4 regions of the Plantactinospora sp. GCM10030261 genome follow, and region 4 is predicted to be linked to each of the others. Evidence: riboswitches for the same ligand, from Rfam matches in the RefSeq annotation. Region 4 holds a riboswitch; each other region holds the start of a gene.

Region 1 (4,205 bases), on a different contig from region 4:
ACCTGCTGTTCTGGCGGGACCAGAACAACGCGGCGCCGGAGGCGTCGCTGTTCTACGCGGTCTACCTGTTCCAGGAGGCGTTCCGGCAGTTCAACTTCGGCTTCGCGGCGGCGATGGCGTGGCTGCTCTTCGTCATCCTGATGATCCTGACCTTCATCCAGGTCAAGGTCGGCAACCGCTTCGTGTACTACGAGGGAGACCGGTCATGACGACAATCGGCCCCAGCACCGCACCCCCACCGGCTCCCGCGCTGGCCGAGGCGGTCGACGCCGCACCCACCGAGAAGGCGGTCGAGCCACAGCCGCCGCCGACGAAGTGGACCGTCGGCCGAATCCTGCTGACGGCGCTGCTCGTCGGCTTCGCGGCGTTGTTCCTGTATCCGCTGGTCTGGTTGATCGCGGCGAGCCTCAAGCCGGCGAGCCAGGTGTTCGACAACTCCCTCATTCCGCGAACGTGGCGCTTCGACAACTACGTCGAGATCTGGAATCAACTGCCGCTGCTGAACTGGATGTTCAACAGCGTCGCGATCGCGCTACTCGCCGCCGCGGCGGTCTCGATCTCCAGCTCGGTGGTGGCCTTCGGGTTCGCGTACTTCCGGTTCCCCGGCCGCAACATCCTGTTCGGGCTGGTCCTCGGCACCATGATGCTGCCGGCCTCGGTGACGATGATCCCGATGTACCTGATCTGGAAGGAGACCGGCTTCCTCGGCACCTGGGTGCCGCTGTTCGGGGCCAACCTGTTCGGCTCCGCCTTCTACATCTTCCTGCAACGCCAGTTCTACCTCGGCCTGCCCCGGGAGTTGTTCGAGGCGGCCCGGATGGACGGGTCTAGCTACTGGCAGTTGTTCTGGCGGATCGCCATGCCGCTGTCCATCCCGTCGTTCATCATCGTGTTCCTGTTCGAGTTCCAGGCGGCGTGGAACAACTTCCAGGGCGCGCTGATCTACCTCAACGCCGGATCGGTCGAGGACTTCACCGCGCCGCTGGGCATCGCGTACGCCATGACGAAGTACAGCCCGACGGCCGGCGGCCAGGGCGACTACCAGTACGTCATGGTCGCCTCGTTGCTCGTGACGCTGCCAATGCTCCTGCTGTTCAGCTTCGGCCAGCGCTACTTCATCGAGGGAGTGGCCACCCAGGGCCGCAAGGGCTGAGTGCGAAGGTTGGGCCCCTCAGGCAGAGCAGTTAGCGCCTGGCTGAGGGCCTGCCTCGCGCTCAAGCGCGTTCCCGGAGCCAGTGCAGCGCCCTCGCCGCGTCGGAGGCCAGGATCGAGACGTGTCCGTCGTCTGGCGTCGTCCGAAACTCGGCGGCGGCACACCGGCGCGCCAACCAGTCGCCGTGCGCCCGCGGCACCACCCGGTCCCGGTCGCCGTACAGGAGCAGGAGCGGGCCGGTCGTCCGGGCCGGGTCGAAGCCCCACGAGGTTACGTAGGCGATGTCGTCGTCGACCAGTCCGCCAGGACCGTTCGCCAGCGCCGGGTTCACGACGCTGATCAGCCAGGACCACTCGTCGGCGAGGGCAGCGTGATCCGCGGCGGTGAACTCCGGGTCGTACTCGACGCCCGAGAGTTCGTAGGCCTCCTTGGCCGCCCGACCTTCGGCGGCGGCCCGCAGGGATGCCACCCCGGAGGGCACCATGCCCGCGAACCAGTCCAGCCCTTCGGCGTCGTACGGGGCCAGCCCCGCCATGCTGACCGCGCCGAGCACACGATCGGGAAGCAACGCGGCGCAGGCCAACGCGTGTGGGCCACCCCCTGAGTGGCCCATCACCGCGAACCGGTCGATGCCCAGCGCGTCGGCGACGGCCCGGACGTGACCGGCGGCGGACGCCACGTCGCGGCCGGGCCGGCGGGTCGATCCACCGTAGCCGGGCCGGTCGTAGGACACCCAACGGATGCCCAGGTCCGCGGCGGTGGCGAAGAGCGGCTCCGGGGGTGCCCCGATGTTCGGGGTGCCATGGTGCCAGAAGACGGCCAGCCGGCGGTCCGGTCCGGCGCCTGTGTCGTAGACGTGGAGCCGGTGCCCGTCCTCCACCGTGATGTCGGTCTCGATCACTGTCCGAGGTTAGCCGGTCCAGCTGACCAACGACCGGTCAGCTGTTCGGTATTCGGACGGTTACGTCGGGATACTTCCGCCGGCCTTCCGGAGCCGGTCCGGCCACCCAGCGACAGGTGACGACCGCATACCGTGAAACCCTCCGGAAAGGACGATCGAACTGGGCACATGCGCTGGATCGCGGCTGCTCCGATGAGGTAAATTCGCGAATCGGTCACCGCCTCTGGCGCGCCTGGCGCCTGCGGTGCCGCCGCCCAATCGCCGCGAGGCGAGCCGGGGACCCGAGCACCTGGGGCTAATCCGCGACAGCGGTAGGGGCCACTTCCGCCCCGCGCCCGTCAGCTAACCCGGTCGGCGGTTGACGGAAGGAACAGACAGCAACGATGCCGCGCCGACACCGCTGGTTGGCCCCGATCGTCGGAGCAGTGGCGGCGATCGCCGTCCTGGCCACCCCCGCCCCAGCCGCAGCAGACCCGGACGCTCCGGCACCGGATGGTCACGGAGAGACGCAGAAGCCACCACCCCTGCTCAGCGACTGGCTGGAGTCCACGAACCGAGCGTTCGTCCAGGCGAAGGGGAAGCTGGACAAGTCGAAGCAGCGTCAGCAGCAGCTGACCACCGAGATGACCCGGGCCCAGGGTGAGATCGACCGGCTGATGCCCGAGGTGGGAACGATCGCCGCCTCGTCCTACCGGACCGGTCGACTGGGCGGTGCGGCGATGCTGCTCAACAGCGCGTCGTCGGACACCTTCGTCGACCGCGCCGCCCGGCTACACGAGGTCAACCTGGTCAACGACAGCAAGATCGGCGCGCTGAACGACGCCCGTAACCGCGCCACCCAGGCCAAGATTTTGATCGATGTCCAGATCGCGGAGCAGCAGCGACAGACCAACGTGATGGCCAAGCAGAAGCAGGAGGCCGACAAGGCGTTCAAGCTGCTCGGCGGCAACCGGTCGATCCGCGATGTCGGCGTCGCCTCCACCTCGCCGGTGGCCAAGGCCGCGCCCCGGGACTCCGACGGCGGCTGGCCCAGCGAGTCCTGCAACAAGAACGACCCGACCACCTCCGGCTGCGTCACCGGCCGCACCCTGAACGCGTACCACGAGACGCGCAAGGCCGGCTTCACCCGCTTTGTCGGCTGTCACCGCTCCGGCGGCCCGTTCGAACACCCGAAGGGCCGCGCCTGCGACTGGTCGCTCGTCAAGTCCGGGTTCGTCTCGGCACAGAACACCGACCAGCGGCGGTACGGGAACAACCTGGCCGCGTTCCTGGTCCGCAACGCCGACCGGCTCGGCATCTACTACATCATCTGGTACAAGCAGATCTGGTTCCCGACCACCGGTTGGAGTTCCTACAGCGGCCCGTCGGACCATACCGATCACGTACACATGTCGATGCTCTAGCGGCACCGATCCGCACGACCGAACGGCCCTCGGCGAATCCCGCCGAGGGCCGTTTCGCGCGCCGGGGCCTGGCGGGCCGCCCCGAACCCAAGCCATTGATCGGTTATGATCCGCCCCGATTCCGACATTCGGGGGAGGGGTCATGGAAAGTCAGCAGGTAACCAGGCGGACATTGCTGTACGGCACACCGGTGGCGTTCGGCAGCGTCATCGCCGGGTCGGGTGCCCCGGCCGCCGCGGCCCCCACGACGACGTCAGCCCTCGCCGCGACGCCGGCCGCCTCGCCGCGAGACTACGGCGCCGTCGGCGACGGCGTCGCGGACGACACCGCTGCGGTAAACGCCTGCCTGGCGGCCAACCGAGGCGTCGACTTCGGCGGCCCAGAAAGCACCTACCTGGTCACCGGCACGCTGCTCGTCGCCCAGGCGGCACCTCAGGTGATCAGTGCGAGCGGCGCCACCGTCAAGGCCGGCGCCGCCGTCAACCTCATGCGGTTGCGGGGTGCGGGCCACACCGTACGCGGCCTGGTCTTCGACGGTAACGGTCAGGCGAGCGGCCTGGCCGTGATCGTCGAGGGCAGCGCGGCCGGCAGTACGGTCGACCGGTGCTCGTTCACCGACATCGCCGGCTGTGCGGTGAGTATTCAGCCCGGTGCGCACCACACCCGAGTCGTGGGCTCAGTAATGCGTCGGTGCGGGCACGGCTCGGCCGTGGCCAGCCCGTTCAACTGTACGGTCTTCGTCGCGGAC
Region 2 (4,205 bases), on a different contig from region 4:
CCACCGGGCGGTGGATGCCGAGGCCGGCGTGCCGTCCGGGACGACCTCCAACCACGTACGCACCCGGGACGCCCTGCTGCGGGCGGTCATCGAGCGACTGGGCGCGCTGGACCAGGCCGACTGGGAGCGGTTCGCCGGCGAGGTGTCACCAGGGGACCCGACAGAGCTGGCCCAGGCGCTGATCGAGGTGGTGCGGGGTGCGGTCGGGCCGGCGCGAGACCGCACGCTCGCCCGGTACGCGCTCGCGCTGGAGGCGGCGGTCCGCCCGGAGTTGCAGTCGCACATGCTGCGCGGCAGGGCGGACGTCCTCCGGTGGGCCGTGCCGTGGCTGCGCCGGGCCGGTTCGGCGCAGCCGGAGACCCACGCCCGGTTACTGCTCGACTACCTGGACGGGGTGATCATGCACCAACTCTCGTTCCCGGAACCCGATTTCGACCCCGGACCCGGTGTCCGGACGCTCCTCACCGCCCTGTCCCGCACCCAGTAGCCCTCGCCCCCCGCCGGTGGCCCCGTCGATCTAGGGCAGATGGTTGTGATTGGAGATCAAAACGCGACCATCTGCCCTAGATCGACAGGGGCATACGCGTCAGGGGCATACGCGTGGGGAGGGCGTGCGACGGGGCGGCCGGCGCGGTGCGCCGACCGGCCGAGGTGGTCCGTCGCGGGTCAGTTCATCGACAGGTGGACGTGGTTGGTGTGGTCGCTGGACGGGTCGCCGCCCGCGCCGCTGTAGGACTTCCAGCCGCTGCTCGGCAACCAGATCTCCTTGAACCAGATGACGTACAGCACGCCGAGCCGGTTGGCGTTCTTCACGAAGTACGCCGCCAGGTTGTTGCCGTAGGTGCGGTCGCCGCCAGTGGCCACGCCGCCGAAACCGCCCTTCTGGGCGGCGAAGTCGCACGCCCGACCCTTCGGGTGCTCGCCCGATCCGCCGCTGCGGAAGCAGGAGACGAACCGGGTGAACCCGGCGGCCTTGGCCTGGTTCATGGCGTGCAACGTGCGTGGGGTGATGCAGCCCGAGGTCGTCGGGTCGTTGACGCTGCACGACTCGCTCGGCCACGAACCGTCGGAGTTGCGCGGCGCCGGCTTCGCCGAGGCGGACGACGTACCGCCGCTGCCGCCGGTGGACCGGGCTGAGCTGCCGGCGACGGCCAGGGCTCGTTCGGCCTGCTGTTTGCGCTTGGTCATCACGGTGAGCTGGGCGCGTTGCTCGGCGATCTCCCGGTCGACCGCGGCCTTCGCCTCGGTCTCGGCGTTGCGGGACTCGACCAACGCGCGCAGCTGCCGGTCCTCGTTGGCCGCCACCGCTTCGAGCCGGGCGGCCCGGTCCATCAGTCCGTCCGGACCGTCGGAGTTCAACAGGGCGGTCACCGGGCCGAGCCGACCGGTGCGGTACGCGGTGTCGGCCAACTCACCGACCGTCTGGCTCCGGGTGGTCAACTCGGTTTCGATGGTGCCCAACCGGCTGGCCAGCTCCTGCTGGCGTTTGGTCGAGGCGTCGAGCTTGGCTTTCGCGTCGAGGAACCCCCGGGACGCCTCGTCGAGTTGTTTGCGGAGAGCGTCGGTGCCGCCCTCGTCATCGGTGCCGGGCGCGGCCTGCAGTCCGGCGACCGGGGGTGGTGCCGCGGCCGCTGCTACCGGCGTGGCGACGGCGAGTGCGAGTCCCGCGGCGATCAGTGCCAGCACGGCGCGTACTCGGGAGCCGCGCTCGGGGGGCGTCAGTCGCGCGACGAAATGTCGAGCAGGTGCCATGAACCATCCTTCCGTCAGCCGCCGACCGGGTTAGCTGACGGGTTCGGGACGGAAGATCCCTACCGCTGACGCGGATGCACCCCAGGAACGTGGTTCCCCGGCTCGCGCGAGGCGATTAAGCGGCGGCCACCACCGGCGCCGGAAGGCACCTCCGGGTGGAGACCGCCGCCGAGTTTACGGGCGGTGACGGGGAATGGTGGCGGGGAGGTGCGGCGGGTCTGGCTAAATGTCCAATTAGTCCGGCTGATCCGGCGAAATTTAAGGCCCCATTAAAGCGATACGTGAACGGAGAGTAATGAATCGATCTCATCTCCGTGGCGGGGTGCGGTGCGGACGTGGGCCCTACGACCTACCAGCCGGTGGGTCCACAGGCCCCGGGTCGGGAGTCCGGCTCCACCTGCAAAGTGGCGTGGTCGATGTCGAACTCGTCATGCAGCGCCCGGCGCGCGGCGGAGAGCACCGCGCCGACCTCGGCCCCGGCGCGCACGGTCAGGTGCGCGGAGGCGACCTCCATGCCCGAGGTGAGCGTCCACACGTGCAGGTCGTGGACGTCGGTCACGTCGGGGAGGGCGCACAGTCGCGCCTGAACGGCGGGAACGTCGAGGTGCTCCGGCGCCGCCTGGACCAGGATCCGGATCGCCGCCCGCCCCAGCCGCCAGGTGCGCGGCAGGATGAACAGGCCGATCCCGACGGCCACCAGGGGGTCGGCCCACCACCAGTCGGTCAAGGCGATCACGCCGGCGGCGACGATGACGCCCACCGAGCCCAGCAGGTCGCCGACCACCTCCAGGTACGCGCCCCGCATGTTTATGCTTTCCCGTGCGCCGGCGCGCAGCAGCCCGAACGCGACGAGGTTGGCGCCCAGGCCGAGCACCGCCACCACGAGCATCGGTCCGACCACGACCTCGGGTGGATCCCCGAACCGGCGGACCGCCTCCACGAGCACGTAGATCGCGACACCGGAGAGCAGGACGGCGTTGGCCAGGGCGGCCAGCACCTCCAGTCGGTAGAGACCGAAGGTGCGCTGCGGATCGGCGCTGGCCCGGCGGGTGGCGGTGATCGCGGCGAGGGCCATGCCGATGCCCAGCACGTCGGTGAACATGTGACCGGCGTCGGAGAGCAGGGCGAGTGAGCCGGTGGCGAACGCCGCCACCGCCTCCACGATCATGAGGGTGGTGAGCAGGATCAGGGCCATCCACAGCCGGCCCCGGTGCCGCTCCGCGACGCGCAGCACCTGCCCGCCGTGGTCATGACCCGCTCCCACGCCCCTACCCTCCGTCCGACGGTCCCTCCCGGACCAATGTATGCTCACATTGCAATACATGCAATATTTTGGTCGACGGAAGGACGGACCTCCCCGGTCGGAGACCCGCCCTACGCGTAGTCGATCGTGGTCAGCCGCTGGGTGGCCCGGGACAGGGCCACGTACAGCGTGCGTACCCCGGCGGACGAGTCGGCCCGGATCTCCCCCGGCGCGATTAACACCACCCCGTCGTACTCCATGCCCTTTGCCTGCAACGCGTCGACCACCTGCAGGCGCGGACCGGAGAGCTCACGCAGCCATTCGGTGACCTCGGCCCGCCGCGGACCGGGGGTGATCACACCCACCGTGCCGGCCACCTCGTCGAGCAGCGCACGGACCGCCGCGACGGTCGTCGCCGGCAGGTCGGCGGCCGGCACGGAGAGCGCCACCGGCTCGACGCCGGTGGACCGGACCGCCGTCGGCAGGACCAGCGTCGGGTCCAGCTCCCGGATCACCCGGGCCGCCACGGCGAAGATCTCCGCCGAGTTGCGGTAGTTGGTGGACAGCACGTACTCGTGCCGGCGTCGGCGACCCAACGCCTTGTCCCGGGCCCGGGCAAGCTCCTCCGGGTCGCCGGTCCAGGCCGTCTGCGCCGGATCACCGACCACGGTCCACGACGCGAGCCGACCCCGCCGGCCCAACATCCGCCACTGCATCGGCGACACGTCCTGCGACTCGTCGACCACCACATGGGCGTATTCGCGGTAGTCCTCCGGGCGTCGGACCGCCTCGGCGCGGGCCGCCCGCTGCCGATCCGCGTACGTGCTGACCTCGCGTACCCCGCCGGCCACCCGGAACGCGTCCCGCCGTCGGCGAGCCGGCTGTGGCGGCCGTCCCAGCAACTCGTCCAACTCGTCCAGCAGCGCGACGTCGGCGATCGTCGGACCCTCGTCGGCAAGTGACCGGTAGGACCCGGCCACCATGTCGATCTCCGCCCGGGACAGGATCCCCCCGGCGTACGACCGTAGCCGCACCGGCCGGGCCAACCAGGCCAACACGTGTCGCGGGTGCAATCGGGGCCACCACGCCCGCAGGAAGTCACGGAACTCGGCGCGCTCGGCGAGTTCGTCCTCGAACTCGGCCTGTCCGGGCAGCCCACCGATCCGCAGCGCGCGGGCCTGGGCCCAGAGCGCGTCGAAAAGGCCGTCGA
Region 3 (4,205 bases), on a different contig from region 4:
CGTCGTGCGAGAAGACCACGGGGGCGACCGGCCGGCTGCTCGCCGCCCGCCGCGCCGGTTGGTCGTCCACCGGACCTGACCAGTTCGGGGTGCTTGCCGCCAGCGAGGCGTCCACGGGAATCGGATCGGGCGGGACGCTCGGGATTGTCGGGACAGCCGAGCCGTTCGATGCCTCCGGCCGATGTTCGCCGGTGGCGACCAGCAGTTCGTACGCCCGCTCAACCGGCAGCACCCCGGTCGCGATGGCCAGCTTCAGCGGGACGGAAGCCCGACCGACGGTCGTCGGCAGGTCCAGTACCTCCGGCGGCACCCGCCGCTCCGCGAGGTAGGCGGCCGCGGCCGGCGGCACATCCGACCACGCCCGCACCGCATCGGCCGTGCTGAAGCCGTACGCCGACCAGCGGTCCGCCTCGTCGGTCACCCGCTGCGCCACGTGCCTGGGGACCTCCGCACGCCCTCCGAGATCGTCACTGAGCAACGCACGGGCGAGCGGCGCCAGCGACGCGACCGGCACCCACCGTGGCTCGGGACCGCCCGCCGCCGACTCGGACCGGCGCCGGCGTCCCGGCTGGTCGGAACCACGCTGAACAGGCATACCAGTATCCAAGCATGATCCGCCGCGCCGGTCCTGGCCAGGGGTGAGACCGCCGTCGCGTAGGTTGGGTCGCATGCGTGTCGTTATCGCCGGAGGCCACGGGAAGATCGCCCTACGGCTGACCGCCCTGCTCGCCGGCCACTGACCGGCCCAGCTCGGTCCGGCCCCGGGTCGCTGGCGTCGCCCGCCCCGGAACCGAACTCCCGAGGCGGGCCGAGCCGGTCGGCGTCAGGTGGAGTAACCGCGGGTGGCCATCCACTTCGCCAGGTCGATCGTGGTAATCCAGTACGAACTCTGCCCGTTCACGAAGGCCGGGTCTGCGATCTTGAGTAGTCGGCCCTGGTCCCGGTAGCCGACGACAGTGACATAGTGCCCGCCCGGGTAGTCGTGCCAGCCGCCCTCGGTGTCCACCTGGCTGCCGACGATGTTCGCCACGATCGGGCGCCCGCCGCCGATGGCACGTACCGCGTCGGCCTGCAACCGGTCCATCTGGGCGGGGCTGGGTGCGCCCGGCAGTTCCCGGGTGACGTAGTCGGCGCCCTTGCCCAGGCCGTTCAGCACCCGGGTGGTGTCGGCCGCCGAGTCGGTGCCAAGTTCCGACGTGTTCAGCCGGCGGGCGAGGTCATCCTGGCTTGGCGTACGACCCATCGCCGACAGCGCGATACGGGTGGCCGCCGGGCCACAGTAGTAGAACGTGGTCTGCGCCTGGTAGTCGTAGGCCAGCGACTTCGTCGCGGGCGGCTTCGGCGGCGCCTGGGTGGTCGGCGCGGCGGCGGACCGGGACGCCGCCGACGACGCCGGGTCACTCGGCGAAGCGTCGCCCGGCGCCGGGGCGCTGGTCGGCGCGGCCGGGCTGCTGGCATCGGGGGCGAGTGCGGCCGCGGCGACGCCGGCCGGCGCGGTGCGGTCGGCCGGTTCCGGTGGCTGGTTGACCACCATGGTGACCATCCCGGCCGCGGCCACCGTCGCGACGCCGGCGACACCGAGGCGGTACGGGGGCCGGGTGGACAGCCGGCGGATGTGCTGGGCCGGATGGTTGATCAATCGGCGTATCTGTTCAACGACATGCTGCACGGGATCCTCCAGGGGGATTCCGGCTCCGGCCGCGAAGGGTCCCGGAGCCGGCGGGTCCGCCAGCGGTTCGGTACGGGTGACCGGCCCGGCTCCTCGCCGGGCAGGGCAGAGCGACGCGCCCCGGGGCCGGACGGCACCGGCGGGACGGTCGCGCGTGGCGAACCTACGGCTGGCTGACGACGGTCAGGGCGCCACCGGGGTGGGCGCGGGGGCGGACGGGTTGACGGGACGCGGGAGGATCCGCGGGGAGAAACGGCGCACGAGGGGATCTCCTTCCACAACCGCTTGCCGGGTTAGCTGACGGATTCGGACGGGAAAGGTCGCCCTACCACGGACCTGACATCCGCGGATTCACCCCTGGAACGATGGGTCCCCGGCTCGCTATCAACGATTCAGCGGGTCCACGCCGACGCCACCCATTTGGTGACAACAGCCGGCGGGACGGGACGACACTACTGGCGCTACCACCCGTTCGCCAACCCCTGTTCACCTGGAGAAACAGCGATGCGGCTCGCCTCACAAAACGCCTACGGTCCGGATTCGTCCACGCTGACCGAAACGATTTCGGACGCCCCGGACCGACGTCGGATAACGGCAACTGACGGGCGACCACGACGGTTTCCACGTTCGCGCGACGATTGGTGATGACCATTCAGCCGATCAAGGGCGGAACGCTATCTCCCAGGGGATCAGACGGTTGTCGTCGATCAGTTCGTCGCCGCCAACCCGATGTCGGCGGTCGACCGGCCACGCGTGTGCCCGGCACGGCACGCCCGGTCGGGTGATGGCTCGATGTCGGTGCCGGTGGGCATACTGCCGGACGGGGCGCGGAGGAGCTTGGAGGACGCCATGACGATCCTGCTGGCCATCGGGACGGCCAAGGGCCTGTTCCTGGCCACCGGCGCGGACGACGGACGCTGGGAGCTGTCGGGGCCACACTTCGCGATGACCGGCGTGTACGCCGTGGCCATCGACAAGCGGTCGGCCCGCCCCCGGTTGCTCGCCGGGATGACGAGTTCCCACTACGGCCCCAGCGTGGCCACCAGCGACGATCTCGGCGCGTCGTGGCACGAGCCGGACCACGCCCCGGTCGCCTTCCCGGAGGAGACCGGCGCCAGCCTGGGACGGGTGTGGCAGCTCGCTCCCGGCGCCGCCGACCAACCCGGACTGGTCTACGCCGGCACCGAACCCTCAGCACTGTTCCGCTCCACCGACGGCGGCGGGACCTTCGACCTGGTCCGGTCGCTGTGGGACCACCCGCACCGGAAACAGTGGGGAGCCGGGTTCGGCGGCCAGGCCATCCACACCGTGCTGCCGCACCCCACCGATGCGGCTCGGGTGCTGGTGGCCATGTCGACCGGCGGGGTCTACCGGACGACGGACGGCGGCGCCTCGTGGACCGCCGGCAACACCGGAATCCGGGCCTACTTCCTACCGGACGAGTGGCCCGAGTTCGGCCAGTGCGTACACAAGGTGGCTCGCGACGGTTCCGATCCGGAGCGGCTGTACGCGCAGAACCATCACGGCGTCTACCGCTCCGACGACGACGGCGGCACCTGGTCGTCGATCGCCGCGGGGCTGCCCAGCGATTTCGGCTTCCCGATGGTGGCGCACCCCCGCCGGCCTGGCGTGATCTACACGTTCCCGCTGGTCGCCGACAGCGAGCGGTTCCCAGTCGACAGGCGGTGCCGGGTGTTCCGGTCCGTCGATGCCGGCGACACGTGGGAGCCGTTGAGCCGCGGCCTGCCGAGCGACCCGTTCTATCCGGCGGTGCTGCGGGACGCCATGTGCGTCGACGACGCCAGTTCCACCGGTGTCTACTTCGGCACCCGCTCCGGGGAGGTCTACGCCAGCCGCGACGAGGGTGACTCGTGGTCGCCAGTGGCGACCCACCTGCCGGACGTGCTCTGCGTCCGCGCCGTGGCGGTCTGAGGTGGTCACCGTCCTGATTCCCGCCGCCCTCCGGCCGGACTCCGGTGGCGAGCGCCGGTTGGACCTGCCGGTCGGCGCCGGCACCCTGGCCGCGGTGCTCGACCAGCTCGCCGCCGGGTGGCCACGCCTGCACCGCCGGCTCCGGGACGAGCAGGGCCAACTCCGCCGGTACGTCAACATCTACGTCGACGGTGAGGACTGCCGGCGGGTCGGCGGGCTGGCCACGCCGGTGCCGGCCGACGCGGAGGTGCAGATCCTCCCGTCGGTGGCCGGGGGTTCCGGATGACCGGAGACGGTCGTCCGGCGTCGGCTCGGGACCATCCCGCCCCGACCCAGCGTCGCCCGGCGTCACCCGGAGCCTCCCCTCCACCACCGGCCGGCGACGACGCGGGCCGGATCCGCGACTCGCTGGCCGCCTGGCTGGCCGGGGTCACCTTCCTGGACCGGACGGCCGACCAGGTGAGCGCGCTGCTGGTGGACGCGGTGGTGCGGTGGGGCAGGGACCAGGGCTGGCGGGTGTACCGGCGCGCGGCAAGCGTGTTCCCGCTGCCCCCGCCGTACCAGCACCAGCACTCGTGGGTGGACGCGGCGTGCGCCCGGGCGG
Region 4 (4,205 bases):
CGGTGGGTGGCGAAGTCGGGGTCGATGGTGACCGCGCCACCCTTGGTCCAGCCGGTGCCCCAGAACGGCGCCCGCAGCAGGTCGAAGTAGTGCGACCAGTCCCAGTACGGGCCCGGATCCCAGTGCATGCCGGCGACCGCGGCGGGCGTGATGCCGGGCACGTTGTCGTGGCCGATGATGTGCTGCCGGTCCAGCGGGATGCCGAGGCTGGTGGCGAGGTAGCGGACCAGCTTGGCCGAGTTGCGGTACATCGCCTCGGTGTACCAGGTGCCCTGGGCGGCGAATCCCTCGTGCTCCAGGCCGATCGACTTGGCGTTGACGTACCAGTTGCCGGCGTGCCAGGCCACGTCCTTCGTCTTCACGTGCTGGGCGATGTGGCCGTCCACCGAGCGCAGCGTGTAGTGCCAGCTCACGTAGGTCGGGTCCTGCACCAGGTCGAGCGTGGTGGCGTAGCTGCCCTCGGTGTCGTGGATGACGATGTACTCGATCTTCTGCCGGCCCGGCCGGTCGGACAGGTCGTGGTTGCCGTAGTCGCCGACCGTCGGGCCGTACTGCTCGTACGGCGCGGGGATCCACTCGCAGGAGATGGTGGTCGGGCATTCCAGCCCGTCCGGGCGCGGTTTCGGTGCGCGTAGTCCGACCCGGCCGAGCCACGACCGCGCCGGTTCGACCGCCCGGGCGGGCAGCCGCAGCCGATGCCCGTCGTCGGTGGTCCGTTCCGCGCCGGCCTTGATTGTCGCGTACACCTCGTTGGCGAACGCCGCCGCCGCGTCCGTGGTCTCCGCGCCGGAGTACCGGGCGACCGCGCCGAACCAGGCTGCCGGGTCGCTGCCGGCACCGACCGGCCCGCCCAGCGCCTTCTGGTACGCGGTGAGCAGTGCGGCGCCGCCGCGGATGTTGCTGGTCGGGTCGGTACGCAGGGCCGCCGGGTCGGCTCCGGTGAGGCGCGCCGCGGCGTCCATGGTCTGCAGGGCGGGGGCGTCCGGTGCGGGGTCGGCGACTGGCCGGTGAGCGTCGAGCGCGGGCCGGGCCGAGTCGCCGCGCGGATCCTCCGCCGGGCCGTAGTGGCCGGACCGGGGCTGGTTGCGCACGTGTCGCGCGTCGGTGAGGTGCATGGGTCCGTAGCCGGCCGCCGTGCTGGGGGTGCCCGCGTTTGTGTTCCACCGGGACTCCAGGTAGGAGACGCCGAGGAGCACGCTTTCCGGTACGCCGTACTCGGTCGCGGCCCGGGCGTACGCCCGCTGCCGGCCGTCGGTACCGGGGTCGGCGGTGGCCGGTCCGCCGGCCGGGACGAGTGTCGCCACCGCGACCAGTGCCGTGGCGATCAGGACACGGCCGCCCGGTGGGGGTTCGGGACGGTGCATCGGACCTCCTGGTTCCGGGGATGCTTCCTGGTCACCCTGGCCCGCGATCGTGGTTCACGTCAACAGATGTCGATTCGAAGTAGGCGAATGCAAGAAACCTTCATGACGTGACGTTGTGTCACAGCCCGGAGTGTTAAACGACGCACCGGGTCTCCGGGCTTGCGTCCATCAGGCGCCCTGCCTACTCTTGGTCACCGTCGAGCGGTGACGGTCAGTCCAACCGGGACGACGACAACTCGATACGCCGAATCGTCGACGTGCGAACCGGGGACCCACGCACCACCGGGGTGAATCCGCAGAACCTGCGGTAGGGCGTTTCTCTTCCGTCCGAACCCGTCAGCTAACCCGGTAGGCGGAGCAGGGGAGAAGGAGTATCAGCCTCGGTGGCTAGCCATGCCTGGCGACCGCGGCCCGCTCGTCCGGCGATTGCCGGTCGACGCGCCGCCCGGTCGCGTCCGCGTTGGTCCGTCCTGTCCACCGCCCTCAGTGCGATCGCCGGACTCGCGATCACGCTTGTCGGCGCCGCGCCGGCCCAGGCCGAACCGTCGGTGACAGAGATCGAGAAGCAGATCGACGTCGCCTGGAACAAGCTCGAACCGGTCATCGAGCAGCACAACGCAGCCCGCCAGGAGCTGGGCGCGAAGCGCAAGCAGGCCGACGCGCTGGCCAAGAAGATCGCGCCGCTGCAGGCCGAGGTCGACCGGGTCACCGGAAAGATCGGTGGACTGGCCGCCAACGCCTACAAGGGTGACCAGGCATCGGTGGTGAACGCGCTGCTCACCACAGGCAGCCCGACCGGCCTGATGGACGGGCTGGAGATCCTCGACCAGTACAGCCGCAACCGGCAGCGCGAGGTGCGGGCCGCGGTCGAACTCAAGCACAAGTACGAGGAGCAGAAGGCGCCGCTGGACCTGCTCATCGCCCAGCTCGCCAAGTCCGAGGCCGAGTTGGGGGCCAAGGCCAAGGAGATCAACGCCGAGGTCGACCGGTTGCAGAAGCTGCGCATCCAGGCGTACGGCAATGGTGGCGGTGGGGTGTTCCGGCCGGCACCGTGTCCCGCGGTCTATCCCGGTGGCGACTCCGGCAAGGTGGTGAAGTTCGCCTGTGCCCAGATCGGTAAGCCGTACTACTGGGGCTCGGACGGACCCAGTTCGTACGACTGCTCCGGCCTGATGCTGCGGGCCTGGGCCCAGGTCGGTGTCAGCCTGCCGCACAACGCGGCCCAGCAGTACAACCGCACCAAACGGGTCAGCCGGAGCCAACTTCAGCCCGGTGACATGGTGTTCTACAGCGGCCTCTCGCACGTCGGGATGTACGTGGGTGGCGGGTGGATTGTCCACGCACCGCAGAGCGGTGACCACGTCCGGATGAAGCGGGTCGACGACGGCAGCATCGTGGGTTACGGCCGCCCATAGGTTATCGAACGGCCCCTTCCTATCGCGTTTCGCGCCTGGGAAGGGGCCGTTCGACGCTCAGGTGTGCAGCGGGCCGCGTGGCTCAGTGGTTGGGTGGCCAGGTCCGCCAGTTCCGCCAGGACCGGCTCGGCGTCGGCCCGCGCTGGTGCTGGTACCGCGAGCCGTAGACCTCGGAGCCGTACGGGTGCTCGGCCGGTGACGACAGCCGGAAGATGCACAACTGGCCGATCTTCATCCCCGGCCACAGGGTGATCGGCAGGTTGGCGACGTTCGACAGCTCCAGCGTGACGTGCCCCGAGAAGCCGGGGTCGATGAATCCGGCGGTCGAGTGCGTGAGCAGGCCGAGCCTGCCGAGTGAACTCTTCCCCTCCAGTCGGCCGGCGAGCTGGTCGCCCAGCGAGATGACCTCAAGCGTGGACGCGAGCACGAACTCGCCCGGGTGTAGCACGAACGGGTCGCCGCCGGGGACCTCCACCTCCGAGGTGAGGTCGTCCTGCCGCTCCGCCGGGTCGATGTGGGTGTAGAGGTGGTTGTTGAAGACCCGGAACAGCCGGTCCAGTCGGACGTCGATGCTCGACGGCTGCACCAGGGCGGGCTCGAACGGGTCGAGGCCCAGGTTGCCCGCCTTGATCTCGAGCACCAGGTCCCGGTCCGAGAGCAGCATTGCGCCACCATATCGGCCGGGCCGGCTCGGTCATCCGACCGGGGGACCCGCCGTGTCGCGGTGGCTCCTCGTACAGGTGTTCGATAGACTGATCACATGGCTTCCTGGACCGAATTCGCCTCCGACGAGCCCCGCCTCGCCGAGAGCATCCGCGGCCTTCTCCAGCAGTACGGACCGGGCCTCGGCTACCTCGCGACGGTGCGCGCGGATGGTGGGCCGCGGGTGCATCCCGTCTCCCCCGTGATCACCCCCGACGGGCTCTACTGTTTCGTGGTCGACTCGCCCAAACGGCGGGATCTCGAACGCGACGGCCGCTACGCTCTGCACTCGTTTCCTCCCGAGGACAGCGACGACGAGGCGTACGTCGCCGGTCGGGCCCGTCCGGTGACCGACGAGGCGCGGGTGGCCGAGCTGGCCGACACGCTGCGGGCGGCACCGCAGGTGGACTGGCGGCTCTTCGAGTTCACGGTGGACGTGGCGATGCTGGCCCGCCGTGGTGACGGCCCTGGTCCGCTGACCGGCCGGCCCGCCGAGCGTCCCGCGGTGCAGGTCTGGCTCGACCCGTCGGCGGCGCCTTCCCCGGCTCGGGGGTCCGGCGGTTCACGGCGGGCCCGCCCGCGCCGCGTCAACCAGGTGCCGGTGGGAAAGCAGGTTCCGCTGGAAACGGCGGTGCCGGCCCCGTGAGTCGGAGCCGGCACCGTCGAGGGTTCGGTCAGGACGCGCGGTACGCGTTCCACGCGGTAAGCATCCGGCTGGCCTGGC

What was found. Region 4 has a riboswitch for cyclic di-AMP ahead of ACFQUZ_RS07925 (NlpC/P60 family protein). Riboswitches for the same ligand answer to the same signal wherever they lie in the genome.
Region 1: linked by a shared signal. The riboswitch ahead of ACFQUZ_RS23390 (coiled-coil domain-containing protein) and the one ahead of ACFQUZ_RS07925 (NlpC/P60 family protein) in region 4 are both predicted to bind cyclic di-AMP.
Region 2: linked by a shared signal. The riboswitch ahead of ACFQUZ_RS07070 (coiled-coil domain-containing protein) and the one ahead of ACFQUZ_RS07925 (NlpC/P60 family protein) in region 4 are both predicted to bind cyclic di-AMP.
Region 3: linked by a shared signal. The riboswitch ahead of ACFQUZ_RS30115 (C39 family peptidase) and the one ahead of ACFQUZ_RS07925 (NlpC/P60 family protein) in region 4 are both predicted to bind cyclic di-AMP.

The regions. Positions count from the first base shown of each region.
Region 1 is NZ_JBHTDD010000022.1:39,490-43,694, reverse strand. It holds gene ACFQUZ_RS23405 (carbohydrate ABC transporter permease) at 1-209, shown strand, start outside; gene ACFQUZ_RS23400 (carbohydrate ABC transporter permease) at 206-1,153, shown strand; gene ACFQUZ_RS23395 (alpha/beta fold hydrolase) at 1,215-2,054, opposite strand; cyclic di-AMP (ydaO/yuaA leader) riboswitch at 2,296-2,427, shown strand; gene ACFQUZ_RS23390 (coiled-coil domain-containing protein) at 2,438-3,457, shown strand; gene ACFQUZ_RS23385 (right-handed parallel beta-helix repeat-containing protein) at 3,600-4,205, shown strand, end outside.
Region 2 is NZ_JBHTDD010000004.1:129,228-133,432, forward strand. It holds gene ACFQUZ_RS07065 (TetR/AcrR family transcriptional regulator) at 1-487, shown strand, start outside; gene ACFQUZ_RS07070 (coiled-coil domain-containing protein) at 667-1,752, opposite strand; cyclic di-AMP (ydaO/yuaA leader) riboswitch at 1,756-1,884, opposite strand; gene ACFQUZ_RS07075 (cation diffusion facilitator family transporter) at 2,102-3,016, opposite strand; gene ACFQUZ_RS07080 (HelD family protein) at 3,127-4,205, opposite strand, start outside.
Region 3 is NZ_JBHTDD010000040.1:39,087-43,291, forward strand. It holds gene ACFQUZ_RS30110 (hypothetical protein) at 1-595, opposite strand, end outside; gene ACFQUZ_RS30115 (C39 family peptidase) at 824-1,681, opposite strand; cyclic di-AMP (ydaO/yuaA leader) riboswitch at 1,937-2,077, opposite strand; gene ACFQUZ_RS30120 (WD40/YVTN/BNR-like repeat-containing protein) at 2,519-3,601, shown strand; gene ACFQUZ_RS30125 (MoaD/ThiS family protein) at 3,603-3,887, shown strand; gene ACFQUZ_RS30130 (hypothetical protein) at 3,884-4,205, shown strand, end outside.
Region 4 is NZ_JBHTDD010000005.1:27,237-31,441, forward strand. It holds gene ACFQUZ_RS07920 (N-acetylmuramoyl-L-alanine amidase) at 1-1,364, opposite strand, end outside; cyclic di-AMP (ydaO/yuaA leader) riboswitch at 1,597-1,734, shown strand; gene ACFQUZ_RS07925 (NlpC/P60 family protein) at 1,748-2,779, shown strand; gene dcd (dCTP deaminase) at 2,862-3,443, opposite strand; gene ACFQUZ_RS07935 (pyridoxamine 5'-phosphate oxidase family protein) at 3,540-4,127, shown strand; gene ACFQUZ_RS07940 (zinc metalloprotease) at 4,156-4,205, opposite strand, start outside.